Regions from separate parts of the Paenibacillus sp. FSL L8-0333 genome, predicted to be linked through region 2. Evidence: riboswitches for the same ligand, from Rfam matches in the RefSeq annotation. Region 2 holds a riboswitch; the other holds the start of a gene.

Evidence for each region. Region 2 has a riboswitch for cobalamin ahead of NYE72_RS03860 (S-layer homology domain-containing protein). Riboswitches for the same ligand answer to the same signal wherever they lie in the genome.
Region 1: linked by a shared signal. The riboswitch ahead of metE (5-methyltetrahydropteroyltriglutamate--homocysteine S-methyltransferase) and the one ahead of NYE72_RS03860 (S-layer homology domain-containing protein) in region 2 are both predicted to bind cobalamin.

The regions. Positions count from the first base shown of each region.
Region 1 covers NZ_CP150186.1:4,919,211-4,924,338, forward strand. The annotation lists gene NYE72_RS22075 (DUF1540 domain-containing protein) at 224-376, shown strand; gene metE (5-methyltetrahydropteroyltriglutamate--homocysteine S-methyltransferase) at 523-2,826, opposite strand; cobalamin riboswitch at 2,981-3,187, opposite strand; gene NYE72_RS22085 (undecaprenyl-diphosphate phosphatase) at 3,287-4,147, opposite strand; gene NYE72_RS22090 (DedA family protein) at 4,198-4,821, opposite strand; gene NYE72_RS22095 (FtsX-like permease family protein) at 4,840-5,128, opposite strand, start outside.
Region 2 covers NZ_CP150186.1:883,258-888,385, reverse strand. The annotation lists gene NYE72_RS03860 (S-layer homology domain-containing protein) at 1-3,099, opposite strand, end outside; cobalamin riboswitch at 3,263-3,464, opposite strand; gene NYE72_RS03855 (cellulase family glycosylhydrolase) at 3,807-5,128, shown strand, end outside.

The DNA.
Region 1 (5,128 bases), 2.8 Mb from region 2:
ATATTTTTTATATGGGAGGGGTCCCGAAAGTTAAAGAACTCATTTGCTTACAAACTCATTATTTGGTACAATTACCACGTCTAACCTAGTAAAAAAATCCAAATACCCTCTATTCATAATGAATGAGGGCGTGACACGGCTTTGCTGAGACAAGCTCCACCTTGCTGAACAGAGCCGTTCTTTGAATGATACTGTCAATTACTAAAAGGGGAGGTGAACCCTCATGGCAAAAGACGTAGTTTGTGAAGTTAACTCATGCACCCACTGGGCAGAAGAGAACAAATGCAGCGCTGAATCGATCTTCGTAGCTTTCCACAGCTCCCAAGAACCAAAACGCGCAGAAGAAACAGATTGCAAAACTTTCGAAAGTAAATAAGTAAATGCCTAAAGGGACCCTCCACGGTTCCTTCTTTTTCTTTTTCATTCTAACAAGATTGAGAATTATTATCAAGTAGCTGATTACAAAAAAATAATTGAACTAAAAAGCCAGGGTAAATTACCCTGGCTCTAATTTATTTAAGTCTATTTAGAAGCAATAACCCCTGTCTTTTCCCTCGCAATAGCAGCAGCTCTTACCATGTTACGTAGTGCATCCTCTGTCTCCTGCCAGCCCCGCGTTTTCAGACCGCAATCCGGATTAATCCAGAACTGTTCAGGGTCAAGCACCCGCAGCGCACGATCGATATTCGCAGTCATTTCTTCGACAGCTGGAACCCGCGGGCTATGGATGTCGTACACTCCAAGACCGATTCCTTTATCATAGGCCTGCTCCTCAAAGCTGATAATCAGCTCACCATGGCTACGTGAAGTCTCAATGGAGATTACATCAGCATCCATAGCCGATATTGAATCGATCATGTCATTAAATTCGCTATAGCACATATGCGTATGAATTTGTGTCGTAGCCTTCACATGGTTCGTGGCAACACGGAACGACTTCACTGCCCAGTTCAGGTAATGCTCACGGTCTTCTGCCTTTAGCGGAAGTCCTTCACGAATAGCCGGCTCATCCACTTGAATCATTTCGATGCCTGCATCTTCCAACGCTTTTACCTCATGGCGAAGGGCAAGAGCAATTTGATTGGCTACCTCTTCCCGGCTGAGATCATCACGTACAAATGACCAATTGAGGATAGTAACAGGGCCCGTCAACATTCCTTTAACCGGAAGCTTCGTCAACGATTGTGCATAGACGCTTTCTTTAACAGTCATAGGCTGTATAAATGCAATATCCGCGTAGATCACCGGCGGCTTAACGCAACGGGAACCGTAGGATTGAACCCAGCCATTACTAGTAAACAAGTATCCATCCAGCTTTTCTCCGAAAAACTCCACCATATCTGTACGCTCGAACTCGCCGTGGACCAGAACATCCAGACCTAGCTTTTCTTGGAAGGTAATTGCATCCGCGATCTGCTCACGAACAAATCCATCATAACGCTCCTGATTCCAGACCCCTTTACGCCATTTCAATCTCGCCTGGCGCACTTCGACTGTCTGCGGAAAGCTACCAATTGTAGTGGTTGGCAGAAGTGGAAGCTGCCATTTCTCTTGCTGCACCTTTAAGCGCTCAGCAAAAGGCAGACTGCGTTGGTCTGGTAGAGCTGCAAGTGCAAGCACTTGCTCCGCCACATCCTTACGGCCACGCTCAGGTAGTGCGCGGAACGCTGCAATAGCTTCACGACTAGCGGCCAGCGCTGCTTGAGAAGCTTCTCCTTTATCTGCGACGGCTGCTCCGAGCAGACTAAGCTCTTTAAGCTTCTCATCGGCAAAGGCTAACGCATTCTTAACTGTCGCCTTCAGCTTCACTTCACCTTGAACGGTGACTGGGACATGCAGCAGGCTGCAAGAAGGCTGAAGAATAAGACGATCAAGCGGTACATGAACGCTGAGCTTTTCTACCAGTTGCAGCTTAGCGTCTAAATCGGAACGCCAAATGTTCCGTCCATCAATAATTCCGGCACCCAGCCATTTGTCCTTCGGCCAGCCAAGACGTTCGATGGAAGCCAGATTCGTTCCACCATCGTGCACAAAGTCAAGACCCAAGCCTTGAACAGGCAGCTCTAGCAGTGCCTCCAGCGGCTCAGCAGCTTCAAAATACGTCTGTAAAATAATATTCAAGCCCGGCACGGAGCCGGCAATGTCTGTGTATATCGAGTTAAGCAGTGTTAATTCTTCTTTACTTATGCCTGTAACAATCGCTGGCTCATCGATTTGTACCCAGCTTACCCCTTCTTGCTTCAGTTCCTGTAGCAGTTGAACATAGACTGGAACAAAACGTGCAGCAATCTTGGCGATATCTGCCGCTGCGTAACCTTTGGACAGCTTAAGGAAGGTATACAGACCTAAAAGTACCGGTTTACCTTCAATCCCTGCCTGCGATTTAGCAAAACGATAAGCCGCTAGAGGTTTGTTTTCAGTCAGGCGTGGTGTTTGTGTGCCGATCTCTGGAACGATATAGTGATAGTTCGTATTGAACCATTTGGTCATCTCGCAGGCAGTAGCCTCAGCATTACCACGGGCCATTGCAAAATAAAGATCAAGCCCGATGTCGCCGCCATCATACGCATACCGTGGAGGTACGATTCCAAACATAACAGCCGCATCCAACACATGATCATAAAATGTAAAATCATTTACCGGAATAAGCTCAATTCCTGCTTCTTGCTGGGTCTTCAAATGCTGCAGCTGGATTGCTGCCATTTCGGAGCGGAATTGCTCCTCATTTATTTTCCCCTGCCAGAATGCCTCCAGTGCCTTTTTCCATTCGCGGTTCTTTCCGATTCTCGGATATCCAAGATTGCTTACTTTTACCTTATTCGTCATTTCGATACACTCCCTCTTCAATCTCTTATTTCAAACTCCAAAACTACTTGCTTTCCTATAAAAAAGAGCGCCCTTCCCTAAAAAAGTCAAAGGGAAAGACGCCCATGATATACCCATGGTTAACGTCTAACACCTCCCTATCTTCCGTAGGTGAAGCAGTGCTGTTGAAACAGGCAGGTCTCCTGGCTAGCGGCGTCAACATCTTGAGCAGTCTTCCCAGCAGTAGTAAATTGCCAGTGACCTCTGTTGCTCGAGATTCTTCCGTTACAGTGGCGGGACCGCATCGGCTTCGAACCGAATTTCCCTATTAAGCCTACCGAATTACTATTTTCCGGTCAGCACCTGTCTCCGATATCATTCATCATTTGAGTGTCTTAATCTGATGTCATCATACGTGAAAGCCCCAGCAATCTGCAATAGATTACTGGGGCTTCTGTTATATCGATTCCTTATAACGGACTTAGAAAAATACGAAATATACTACAGCAGCAAGAATTATACGGTATATAGCAAACGGTAAGAGCTTGATACGATTGATCAGTTTTAAGAAGAAACGCATCGATAACAGCGCAAATAGGAAGGCACTAATAAAGCCTGCAATAAAAAACGGCAGCGCGTCCATGGTGAAATATTGCCAGTTCTTCATCAGTGACAACAGACTGGCACCTGCCATGATGGGTACTGCCATAATAAACGTAAAATCAGCAGCGGCACGATGGCTCATCCCGAGGATTACGCCACCAGAAATCGTCGAGCCCGAGCGTGAAAATCCAGGCCATAACGAAAAACACTGTACAAGACCTACACCAAGTGCCTGTTTGTATGTAATCTGATCTACACTCTCAGTTCTGATCTTCTTCGGCCCAAACAGATCCGCAATAATCATTAATATAGCCCCGATCACTAGACCAATTAACACCGTTGAGGTAGAGAATAAATGCTCATCAATATAATCATTAAACAGAACACCTAACACACCTGCAGGCACTAACCCTACCAGAACCTGTGTCAGCTTGAGGTGCCCGCCCTGCTCTAACTGCGGTAGCTTCTCTGTTACAGGGTCCAACTGCTTACGGCTGAAACGCCTTAAGCCCAACAGATCAATGAATCGATTTCTAAAAATCACAACAACCGCTAATATAGAACCCAGTTGAATAACTATTTTGAAGGTATTTGCCGTATATTGTCCAAATAACTCCTGTGATTTCAGCCACATATCATCAACAATAATCATATGACCCGTGGAGGATACTGGAGCAAATTCGGTTAAACCTTCAACAAGCCCCAAAATAATGGCTTTAATAATCGTTAATAGCTCCATGTGTTTCCCTCCTTTTTAATAGTCATTTCTATTATCAGTCCTCCACCCGCTTAGCCCTCAATGTTCATTCTCCGGCTGCGTTTGCGGAAGTACAGAAACCCAAGAATAACTAATCCGCCAGCAATTAGTACATAGACCACATTGGAGTAGACATCCATGTACATGGCAATGTCCTCCCAGGATTCGCCCAAAGCTGCGCCAATAAGCACAAGCAGCAAATTCCATCCCAATGTGCCAATCGTTGTGAAGATCATAAATACTCCAAATTTCATACCTGACATTCCCGCCGGAATCGAAATCAGACTGCGGACCAGCGGAACCATCCGACAAAACAATACAGTCCAATAGCCATATTTATCAAACCAGGCGTCAGCCTTGTGGATATCTTTTTTAGTGACGCGAATTAGGCCCCCCCAGCGTTCAACCAGTTTCTCTAACCGGCTCACATCCAATAATCGGCCAATATAATAGAGAATTACTGCACCCAGTAGTGATCCAGCCGTGGCAGCAATGATTACACCAGGTATAGTTAAGCTCGTCGTAGTGGTCATAAACCCTCCAAAGGGCAGGATCACTTCTGAAGGAATTGGTGGAAATATATTTTCAAAGGCCAGCATCAGAAAAATACCGAAGTAACCAAACTGCTCCATAAAGTCTGTAATCCATGCTTGCATTCTTGTTACCCCCATTTCTCATATCAAGTTCTTCTTCAGGTTGCGTAAATAGCGGCTGCGAATAAAAAAGAAGTATAGTCCTTGAACAGCCAAATATCCGAGTAACACCGCGCCTGTCTCCGTTGCGATAGATAAGTAGAACAACCGTTGAAGCGCAATAAAGGCAAACACACTGTGTAAAATAGCTATTCCGACCGGCACAAAAAACAATAGAGCGAGCTGAATTGTGACTATTCGATTGAGTTCTTTATCCGTAAGCCCCATCTTGGACAAAGTGGAATATTGATTGCGATCATGATCAAGATCG
Region 2 (5,128 bases):
CTCTATCTGAGGAAGGTCGCTGTTACTTGGTAAATTGACACTAACCTTCGATTGATTTCCCTCCGGAATAGCTACTGTGATTTCTTTGTTGCTATCTCCAGTGTTGATCGGAACGATATAATCATTAGCGTCATTTGGGATTTCAACTTTCGGGTTCTCCCCAGAAGGTAACGGAAATTCTTTCGGACCCTCTGGTTGCCCAGGCCCCGGTTCTTCTGGTTGTTCCACTTTCACATCATTCATATCAAAGAGACGGCTGCTATGATTGATCAGACGATCATAAGACACAAGTGCATACGTACCTTGGTCCGTTGCCATATTGTCTACTTTGCCTGTGAGGATATGCTTAAATCCACCCTCAGGTGCAGCAAAGCTAAGTAATGCATCAATAAGCGAATTTCCACTTTTAACAAATCTAGCGTCCGTGTGCGGATCTACGCCCACACCAGTTAAGGCCACAATTACCTGTGAGATACTTTCGCTGCTAGTGCTTCCCCAGCTTGTAAATCCGCCTTGATTGTTTTGGTTATCGGACAGCCATTGGATGGCCCGATCCACGGCGGCTTTTACATCATCTCGGGTTGCATAATAAGGTGCAAGAGCTTGCATCGCCATCGCAGTCATATCGACATCGGCTTTGGTTACGCCTAATGCCCAGCCACCAGCTTCTGCTGTACCTTTTTTAACCTCTTTATCTAAAATGTACTGAACTAGTTTTTCTCTTGTGGTCTGTTCTGTAACTCCATCAACTACAGGGATCTCATAGTTATGGCTATCTAGCGCAATCAGAGCAAAAATCGGACCATTATTGCCTTGCTTTTGGATATATTGATAATCAGCGAGTGCTTTTCTTAGATCATATCCCGCAACATTTGTGATATCTTTTCCGATAGAGGTAAGTCCTAATATTGCTCTGGAATTCTCTGTGCTTTTATTGGCGTCGAGTTTTCCATCCTCTTTAATGATCGATGCTATTTTCGTTGCTACATTGTTGTAATAAAGATCGTAATAACCGTTAGGTACTGTATAGTTCGCCCGTGCCAGAGAAAGGATCGACCATTCTCCACTACCTGTACCAAACGACGGATTCTTTACAGTGTTTAGAATATAGGCAAGGCTTTTATTTAATTGTTGTTTGGCTACAACAGTAGTAGGTTGTTCTAATTGCACATCATTCATATCAAAGAGACGGCTGCTATGATTGATCAGACGATCATAAGACACAAGTGCATACGTACCTTGGTCCGTTGCCATATTGTCCACTTTGCCTGTGAGGATATGCTTAAATCCACCCTCAGGTGCAGCAAAGCTAAGCAGTGCATCAATAAGCGAATTTCCACTTTTAACAAATCTAGCGTCCGTGTGCGGATCTACACCTACACCAGTTAAGGCTACAATTACCTGCGAGATACTCTCGCTGCTAGTGCTTCCCCAGCTTGTAAATCCGCCTTGATTGTTTTGGTTATCGGACAGCCATTGGATGGCCCGATCCACGGCGGCTTTTACATCATCACGGGTTGCATAATAAGGTGCAAGAGCTTGCATCGCCATCGCAGTCATATCGACATCTGCTTTGGTTACGCCTAATGCCCAGCCACCAGCTTCTGCTGTACCTTTTTTAACCTCTTTATCTAAAATATACTGAACTAGTTTTTCTCTTGTGGTCTGTTCTGTAATTCCTTCAACTACAGGAATCTCATAGTTATGGCTATCTAGAGCGATCAGAGCAAAAATCGGACCATTATTGCCTTGCTTTTGGATATATTGATAATCAGCGAGTGCTTTTCTTAGATCATATCCCGCAACATTTGTGATATCTTTTCCGATAGAGGTAAGTCCTAATATTGCTCTGGAATTCTCTGTGCTTTTATTGGCGTCGAGTTTTCCATCCTCTTTAATGATCGATGCTATTTTCGTTGCTACATTGTTGTAATAAAGATCGTAATAACCGTTAGGTACTGTATAGTTCGCCCGTGCCAGAGAAAGGATCGACCATTCTCCACTACCTGTTCCAAACGACGGATTCTTTACAGTGTTTAGAATATAGGCAAGGCTTTTATCTAACTGTTGTTTGACGGCAACTGTAGTTTCCAGTTTGTAAGTAACTTGATAAGTTACATTTGTTTTGTTTCCAGCTCCGTCAAGAGCCGTTACAGTAATTGCATTACTGCCTGAATTCAGAGAAGCTTTGTACTCCCCATTCGCAGGTGATAAAGTAACACCATTCAGCTTCACTTCTGGAATGATGTCACTATATACATTGTCTGTGACAGCTACTTTGAAGCTTATTTCTTTATTGGATACTTCCTGTTTATCTTGTATGCCACTTACTGTAATAACAGGGGGTTCTATGTCTAATGCATGGTTAAGCCCTACAAGTGCATGATCTACACTTATTTGAGAGCTTGCCATATTTTCGAGCACGGAATAGGCTTGATAAACTGCCGATTGTACTACTGGTCTGTCCAAAATAGTTTCTTTATTAGGGTCACTGTTAATCTCGGCGATTTCCGCAGTTAAAGCATCCTTATTGGCAAGTTGAACGGGGATTTCTCCCCAGCCACCAAGATCAGAACCATAGCCATAAGTGGTGAACTGAGTTCGAATGATGTCACCGTCTTGAGGCTTATAATCGGTCATCCCAAACGGAGGAAACACATTATTTACTGCATACATCCAACCCGACATGGAGGTATAGTCAAACTGACTTAACCACTCTGGGTCTGCTTTAGTGCCGACTGTTTTCCCATCGGCTGAAATCATATCTAAAATATATTGTGGAATATTGACTTCACTTCTGCCACTATCTTTAACCTCTGATAAATAAAAACCACTATCTATATTTCCTAAATATCTATAATTCCCATCACCTAGCGCACGTGTTATTAAAGATGCGCCATTATCGCCTTCATAAATCGGAACTTTAATAGGTTCCTTAATATACCCTTGGCCTACGGTGAATTTCTCTACGGCTACAGTTACGTACCCTTTAAGAGTAGAGCTTGCTCCATTTGCTTGAGCTGGGATAACACTTGTAGAGAATGTCGTGATAAATACAGCTACAATGAGTAACCACGCTAAAAACTTATTTTTCTTCATTTTTCCATAACCCTTCCCTTCATACCTATGATAAAAAACAGAATAAACTTTCTTATAACCACAAAAAAAACCACTCAACATAAACGTCAAGAGGTTAAGATAGTGAACCACAATACTAGCTGGCAAACACTATTCAAGCACCTCTCTATCGATCGTAGAGTTTGATGGTGTAACAGAAAAAGGCAGATATTCTGGCTCAAGTATCATCACCCTTGCTGCCTTCCCAGTTTCCCAGTGGCATTTTGCAAGGACTCCTCTTTTACAGCGGCGGGACCGCGCGGGATTCACACCCGCTTTCCATTTAACCAATCTATGATTGTACTTCCGCAACATTCATAGTTGGCACCTATTTCTAATTTTAAATTTTCATGCTTCATCATATCTAATATATATGCTTTTGTCATGTTATATTTCTTTTTTGTATAACGGGCAGCTAGAGATAATCCTATTGAATAACCAATTTCTACGAGTAGGGATATTCAAATAATTTCTTTATCCAACTGTGGGGAAAATTAATTTAAATCACTAATTCTTATATGAATTTGCCACAAATTAGTAAGGTACTCGCTGAGTGAATTCTATGTTAGGGTATATTCAGAAAGCGTTTACAAAAATAACATTGGAGGTGTTCGTGTTCATCTAACCACCAAGTACAGCGTCAAAGCCAGGTCCAAGCATCCTAAATTTATCTCACAAAGGAGAATTCAATGACTACGCGAATCCAGAAATCCTTCTTATCATTGACACTTGTCACCGCTCTTCTGCTCTCTCTGTTCTCATCCATGGCTGCAGCTGCAACTAAGGATGAGCAACAAGCTAAGGCAGCGCCAAAGAGTAAGATCCAATCCTATGTAGACGAAATGCAGCCCGGATGGAACCTCGGTAATACTTTAGATGCTACAGGTGAGGACGAAACCTCCTGGGGCAATCCTCGTGTGACCCAAGAACTTATTAAAAAGATCGCCGCTCAAGGCTATAAAAGTATTCGGATTCCTGTGACCTGGGATACTCACATGGGTGCGGCACCAGACTATACCCTAGAAAAAGCCTACCTCGACCGTGTGGAAGAAGTTGTCGGCTGGGCACTGGACGCCAAGCTTTATGTCATGATTAATGTCCATCATGATTCCTGGCTATGGGTAAGCCATATGGAAGAAAAACACGATGAAACGCTGGCGCGTTATAATGCAGCCTGGACTCAAATTGCCGATCGCTTTAAGGACAAATCCGATAAGCTGATGTTCGAGAGCATAAATGAACCTCGGTTCACCGATGGTGGAAGCACAGACGAAGCAAAAATGGAGCAAATGCTTACTGAACTCAATAACTCCTTCTATCAGATCGTGCGGAAATCCGGTGGGAAAAACGACCTCCGCCCACTTGTATTACCTTCATTAGAGTCTTCACCTACACAAACAAGAATGGATCATCTCTATAAGACGATTACGGCTCTAAACGATCCGAATATTATTGCGACCGTTCACTTCTATGGCTTCTGGCCTTTTAGTGTGAACATTGCCGGCTACACCACATTTGAAAAAGATACAAAAAACGATATCACTCAAACTTTTGATAACGTTTACAATACATTTGTAGCTAAAGGCATCCCTGTCATCGTCGGCGAATTTGGTTTATTAGGTTTCGATAAAGACACAGGTGTGATTGAACAGGGCGAGAAGCTTAAATTCTTCGAGTATCTGACTTATTATTTGAAAGAAAAGAAAATGACTTCCATGCTCTGGGATAACGGGCAGCATTTCAACCGTAAAACTTATAAGTGGTCTGATCCTGAACTCCACAATGTATTAATGTCTGGTCTGAAGGAGCGTTCCTCCAGCACCGAAAGCGATTTGGTCTACCTAAAAAAAGGTGCACAAATCAAAGATACCAAGGTTAAGCTAAACCTGAACGGCAATAAGCTAACCACCATTAGTGCCAACGGAAAATATCTGACCAAAGGTAAAGATTACACATTAAATGGTGAGGAGCTCATCCTCAAAGCCAGCCAACTCAAAAAGCTCACAGCTTC